Linked DNA regions of Tunturibacter gelidoferens. Each later gene encodes a partner of the first gene's protein in a complex. Links are inferred from orthologs where the notes say so. Each region holds a gene or a part of one and is shown on either strand. Other genes may lie near its edges.

The links.
Region 2: the proteins of RBB81_RS16150 (region 1) and accD are in contact, whole or in part, in a solved structure (PDB 8UXZ), measured with the Escherichia coli proteins. The link is inferred for Tunturibacter gelidoferens from one-to-one orthologs.

What each region holds. Positions count from the first base shown.
Region 1 is NZ_CP132938.1:3,686,115-3,689,279, forward strand. What follows is about bases 319-3,165. They hold RBB81_RS16150 (acetyl-CoA carboxylase carboxyltransferase subunit alpha), read right to left. Parts: upstream 2,248-3,165; coding sequence 1,390-2,247; downstream 319-1,389. Other genes in these bases: RBB81_RS16145 (CPBP family intramembrane glutamic endopeptidase), read right to left, coding at 326-1,201; dnaE (DNA polymerase III subunit alpha), read right to left, coding at 2,298-3,165. In the rest of the region: RBB81_RS16140 (hypothetical protein), read right to left, coding at 1-186. UniProt on the Escherichia coli protein: Component of the acetyl coenzyme A carboxylase (ACC) complex. First, biotin carboxylase catalyzes the carboxylation of biotin on its carrier protein (BCCP) and then the CO(2) group is transferred by the carboxyltransferase to acetyl-CoA to form malonyl-CoA.
Region 2 is NZ_CP132938.1:1,007,727-1,010,940, forward strand. What follows is about bases 258-3,153. They hold accD (acetyl-CoA carboxylase, carboxyltransferase subunit beta), read left to right. Parts: upstream 258-1,233; coding sequence 1,234-2,073; downstream 2,074-3,153. Other genes in these bases: RBB81_RS04680 (hypothetical protein), read left to right, coding at 258-617; RBB81_RS04685 (hypothetical protein), read left to right, coding at 731-1,153; RBB81_RS04695 (class I SAM-dependent methyltransferase), read left to right, coding at 2,096-2,953; RBB81_RS04700 (DNA-3-methyladenine glycosylase I), read left to right, coding at 3,071-3,153. In the rest of the region: more of RBB81_RS04680, read left to right, coding at 1-257; more of RBB81_RS04700, read left to right, coding at 3,154-3,214.

The DNA.
Region 1 (3,165 bases):
CAGTTCTCGACGTCCACGCTCCGTCATTGGAGTATCTGGAAGCGAGACATGCGTAGGGGAGAAATCCGTGGAGATATCAGCAGTCGCAGTGCCTTCCCCAACCACAAAGACCTGACAAGGAGCCGTCCCTAGCGACAACGCCAGAGTACCCAGGAGGAGAGCCGATCTGTATTCGAAAAGTGCCATGGGAAGCACCTCAGATACACACCAGCTTGCGCCTTCTCTTCCCCTTTGACAAGAGCCGGTTCACGAATTTTGATCAGACCACATAGAACCGGCCTTTGTGTCTCAAAAATTAGAACAAAAGCGGCTTAGTCTGACGCCATCAGAGCTTCGGTTCCTCGCCAACCGAACGCGTCTGAGGGGTCACAGGAAGAATCTGGACAAGAGAGGACGCAGGCGCCGATTTCGCTTCCTGTTCCATCGCCACATGCGCTGGCGGCGGCTGAACTTCAATGGCATAGCCACCCGCGACGATCGGTTTATGGGTGTAATTCCACGCATAGTCACGGGTAATGGGTATCAGAACCCCGACCCCAATCAGCAAAACTACCACCGTGAAGGCCGCCCCCTCAGGTCCGTAGCTCCCTCCAGTCAGCCAGAGGGGTCCGAAGGCCCGCGTCTGCACCACGCTGGCGAAGTCACTGATTCCGCTGATTGGAAGGCCAAACAGAACCCCAATGCTGGCATTCCAGGCAAAGTGAAGTCCCCAGGATAGCCACAGCCCATGCGTTCTCAACCACGCCACCGAGAACAGCAGACCAGCCAGCATCGTCACAAAAACGCCAGTCCACGTTGCCCCCGGATTCAGTGCGTGTCCAAGCCCAAAGAGGATAGACATTCCAATGGTCGCCGCGACCGGCCCAATCGCTTCAATCAGACGCCGGAAAGGGTAGCCGCGAAACGCGACCTCTTCCGCAAGCGCCGCGATCCCGAGAGTCAGAAGATTCAAAAGCAACAGCCAGATCGCCCGCGGTTGCATCCATAGTTGGACATCCAACTTTCCGGTAAGCGTCATCGGGAGGACGGCCAGCACCACGCAACCCCAGCCAACAGCCGCCCCAAGGGTCCATTCCCGCACCGATGTCGGCCGCTTCGGGAGGCCCAAAACCTCGCGAAGGGTTGAGTGTCGATGCGCAATTGCCTGGAGGATCGAAAACCCCACAGCCAGCAAGAAAAGAAGAAATAGCGCGGCAAGCAAGGGTCTCTCTGCGTCAAGGCCAAATCGCTCCGAAAGACCACGCGCTGAGCGTCCCGCCAGGACATCCGAAGCGACGAACCAGGTCGCAGATGTTACGAAGAGCGCCAGTTGCAAGGTGCGCTCAGAGCGGCCTGAGTGTGTCGAATTGAAGGCTTGCAACGCTGGCTACTCCAGAAACGGTCGTACCGTTAAGCGGTGGTATAAAACTGGGCAATATTACGAAACTTGGTGTAGCGCTGCTCCAGCAGCAACTCGAGCGGCAAGGCGCGAAGATCTGCGAGATTGTTCCGCAGTCTTTCGTCGACGAGCACCATGGCCTCTTCCGGATTGTTTTGCGTCCCACCCCACGGCTCAGGCAACACCTCATCGACACAACCAAGTAATTTGACGTCCACGGCTGTGTACTTCAAAGCCGCTGCAGCTTGCTGCTTCTTGCTGGCGTCCTTCCACATGATCGACGCACATCCTTCAGGGGAGATCACCGAGTAAATTGCGTTTTCGAGCATTAGCACACGATCGGCAACCGCCAGTGCCAGCGCACCCCCAGAACCGCCCTCGCCGGTAATGGTGGCGATGGTCGGTACCCGCAGCCGAGACATCTCTAATAGATTCCGTGCGATTGCCTCCCCCTGCCCGCGCTCTTCGGCTCCGATGCCAGGATTCGCCCCTGCCAGATCGAGGAACGTAAAGACAGGACGCCCAAACTTCTCGGCGATCTTCATCGCCCGTAGAGCCTTACGATATCCTTCAGGATCGGGGCTTCCAAACTTTCGCGCCACCCGCTCCTTCAGCGTCCGCCCCTTCAGGTTCCCCACCACCAGCACCGGTTCGCCATGAAATAGCGCCATGCCACAGCTCATCGCGGCATCGTCGCCAAAGGCCCGATCGCCGTGGATCTCGCTGAAATCGGTGAACAATCCTGCAATGAAATCCATCGGGTAGGGACGTTGGGGGTGCCGCGCCAACTCCGTCTTAATCCACGCTTCGGGAGTCGGTGCGGATACTGCCTGGGAATGCGCTGTTCTTCCGGTTTCGTGTTCTGCCATTGTCTAGGTATGCTTCGCTAATTTCTATAACGATTGTATGGCATCGAGGGCTAGTCGATGATCCGAACCCCTCCTCGGCCAACCAGTTCCTCCACCTGATCGATGAAAAGCCGATCTGCAGCTACCAGACAGTTGTGAGGTTCCAGCACCGCACAAAACTCCCCCGGCTCTTCGAGATCGAGCAGCAGCTTTCCTTTCCCGGGAGCGCCTATTAGGATGGCATGCAGCTTCTCAAGCAACGCCGCGTCCGGATTATGCAGGGGCACCTTGATTCGCAGCGAATCCGGCAGCTTGATCTTCACGTCCTCCAGCGCCTGAATACTCGAGATCGCCAGCTTCGGCGCCGAATCTTCTTCCCCACGCAGTACCCCCCGGACCACCACGGGAACATCAATCTTCAACTTCTCCGCGAGCTTCTCGTACGACTGCGGAAACGCGATCAACTCGATCTTGCCCACGGTGTCTTCGAGCGAAGCCTGCGCATACATCTCCCCCGAGCGCTTGGACTTCGCGACCTTTAAGCTTGTAATAACGCCCGCGATGGATATTTCATTCTGAGGCTCTTCATTTCGTCCGCGTCGAAATACCTGCGGCTCAGGCTTCATCTCGCAGGCTGTCACTGTATCGACGACCTTCATGTTTCGAAGTTTCTCCCGGTACTTGTCCATCGGGTGCCCCGACACAAAGAATCCCAACACCTCTTTTTCGTTCTGCAGTCGAGTGTGTTCGTCCCACTCAGCCACGCTGGGCAGCGCCTCCTCTCCGTTATTCGAAGAAGGAGAATGGATATCTGCATCGAAGATCCCAAACAGTCCGTGCTGCCCCGCCGCCTCATCGCGCTGAGACTTCTGCGCTCGCTCCATTGCCTTATCAAGAGCAGCGCACAGCGCCGCCCTACCGCCAAAGGCATCCATCGCG
Region 2 (3,214 bases), 2.7 Mb from region 1 along the record:
TTTCCCGTCACAGCACGCCGAAGATGTACAAGATCACGTATTGGATTCTCGCAGGCGGTGACTTTCTTTTTCAGCTTGGTATGGTCTTCGAGATCGCCCGAGTCGTCTTGCGTCCAACTGGAACCTGGATTCGGGATGCACGTTCTTCGTTTGTGCTGGTCGGGATGACTGGCACAGCCATCGCGGCCGGACTTTGTCTTGCGATAAAGACACCTCCGGGTTCAACCGCGGGAATTTGGGAGATTCGGGGAGACCTTTTCACTGCGTTGCTCGACTGTGAGCTTTTTCTTGCGATGCTCTTTGCTTCCAATAGGTTAGGGTTGGAATGGCGTAACCATGTGATGGCTTTGGCCCAAGGGTTGACCCTTTGGGCGTTCGGTTCCGCCGTTAGCGACCTAGCCAGTATCTTTCTGGGGTGGACCCAGCAGTATCGAGTTGTCCAGCTTTTCCCCTCTTTCCTCTATATAGCCGTCCTACTGTATTGGATCGTCGCCTTTTGGAGGCCGGAACGTGTCCGCGCGCCTCTGTCGAACGAAATGAAAGATTATCTCGTTGCTCTTCACAGCCGAGTGCAGTACGATCTTCAGCAGGTCACTCGGACGCGCGACCACACGTAACCCATATGGCACCTATAGTCATTACCGCTCTGGTTACTATCCTGTTAGGCTGCGCGCTTCTCCATTCGTATTTGACGGCACGGCGTTTGGCTCGCTGTACGTGGGAGGAGCTGGTGGCGAAGCTTCATCCGGTTGAATCCAAGGGAGTCATGACTGTGGCGCTGAACCACCTTGTGCCGCAGAAGGACGCTCTTGAGCTGGAACCGGCAGAGATGTGGAGTTTGATGGGCGGCCTTGAAGGGGTTCAGCGTATGCGAGAAAACGCCCGGATCCTGGTCGCGCTCGCCTCCTATGTGGAACGCTGGAACTTCGACGAAGGCATCATCATTGCTGAGCGTATGCGCCGCGATGGTTTGCAGCTGCGTCGCGCTGTCACGCAGATTATGCTGGCAACCTTCTTCGGAAGGCAACAGATGCGAATTCCCTTTTATCTGCACGAAGTGGCTTCTTCGTACTACCTGATGCGGCAGAGGTTGCTGGTTCTGTATGAGACCAACCATGCCGGCCTCTACTCCCGTCTCGCCGAAGCGCTCTGACTCCAGCTCAAGAACCAGCGCACCGCTGCCCTGTTCAGTCGTTACAATGAACAGGGCAGCGGTCGAAAGGGCATGCAAGGATGAGTTGGTTCAAGCGCGAAGATAACGAGATCGTCAATGACTCGGAGAAGACGGTTCGGACCGAGGGACTGTGGATCCGTTGCCCCGACTGCGGCAAGATTCTATTCAAGGCCGAGCTTGAAGCGAACCAGCACGTCTGTTGGCATTGCGGTCATCACTTCCGCGTTGATGCTCGTACGCGCATTGAGAACTTGCTGGAGCCGGGGTATGAGCTTGTCGACCTGGAACTTCGCTCGACCGATCCGTTGAACTTTACCGATCTGAAGCCCTACAAGCGGCGGCTTGCGGAGGCACAGACGAAGACGGGCCTGAACGACGCAATCGTCAACGCAATTGGGCAGCTTGGGCCGCACAGCGTTGTCCTGAGCGTAATGGAGTACGCCTTTATCGGCGGGAGCATGGGCGCAGTTGTTGGGGAGACGATTGCGCGTGCGGTCGACCGCTCGCTGGCTACACGACATCCGCTAATCATCGTTGCGGCCTCGGGTGGCGCGCGCATGATGGAGGGCATCGCTTCGCTGATGCAGCTGGCGAAGATCTCTGCGGGCCTGGCGCGCCTGGATGACGCGAAGATTCCTTATATCTCCGTGATGACGGATCCGACTACGGGTGGCGTCACTGCAAGCTTTGCTATGCTTGGCGACCTGAATATTGCAGAGCCGGGGGCGTTGATTGGCTTCGCGGGTCCGCGCGTGATTGAGCAGACGATTCGGCAGAAGCTGCCGGAGGGCTTTCAAAGATCAGAGTTCTTGCTTGAGCATGGGTTTCTTGATGCGATTGTCTCGCGCAAAGAGATGAAAGAGTATCTTTCGCAGACCCTAAGCTGGATGGGCGCTTAGGCGCGCGCCTTGTGAATCGCATATGCAATCGGCGAGTCCATCACGCACAGCGCTTCGCGTAGCACTACGCCGTGCGGCGCACCAACTCTACGACGCAAAGCCTCTCGTCTTCGAAGACCCTGTTGCAGTCCCCATCCTCGGCGACTCCTACGCGGAGGAATTACGCCGGACTCCAACTCGCAATCCAGATCGAAAGGATCGGCCGTTCTCTGTTGCTCTGCGCGCTTTCCTGGTTGCACGTAGTCGCTACGCCGAAGACACTCTTGCTCAAGCTGTCTCTCAGGGAGTCAGCCAGTATGTTGTGCTGGGGGCGGGCCTCGATACGTTTGCCCATCGCAATCCCTATCCGCAACTTCGCGTCTTCGAGGTGGATCACCCGGCGACGCAACAGTGGAAGCGCGAGCTTCTTGAGAGCACTGCGCTAACTGCGCCAGAAAACCTTACTTATGTGTCGGTGAACTTTGAGGAGCAGACTCTGCTCGATCAGCTGGAGGCGGGCGGGTTCAACGCGAAGGTGCCGGCGGTGTTCGCGTGGCTTGGCGTGGTCCCGTACCTTACGCTTGAGGCCTTCCGCGCTACGGTGGGGTTCCTTACATCGCAGGCTGCCGGCAGTGCGCTCGTTCTGGACTACGGGCAGCCTCGGTCGGCGCTTCCGTTCTTTGAGCAGTTGGCCCATGATTCTCTTGCTTCGCGGGTGCAACAGGCCGGAGAGCCGTTCAAGCTCTTCTTCACTCCAGCTGAGATCGCTATAGAACTCAGCACTTTTCGCGCTCTTGAAGATCTTGGGTCGGCTGAGATCAATGCCCGCTACTTCGCTGATCGGGCCGACTCGCTGAAAGTCCTTGGGAGTGCCGGGCGGTTGCTTCGTGCATGGCTGTGAGGATCGGCGGAGAGCCGACCATCGTAGGATTGAGTAACTAGTTGCGAACTCGCTTTCGACTGTTCGTCGATAGATGAGCGATGAACGCTGCAAGCACAAACAGGAGACGAGTGTCGCATGACGAAGACGAAGAACGCTGTTCACCGCTGCGCATGGGCCGACAACGATCCATTGATGCAGGACTATCACGACGAAGAGTGGGGCGTGCCGGAGCGCGACGGTCGCGCGCTTTGGGAGGCGTTGATGCTCGACGGCTTTCAG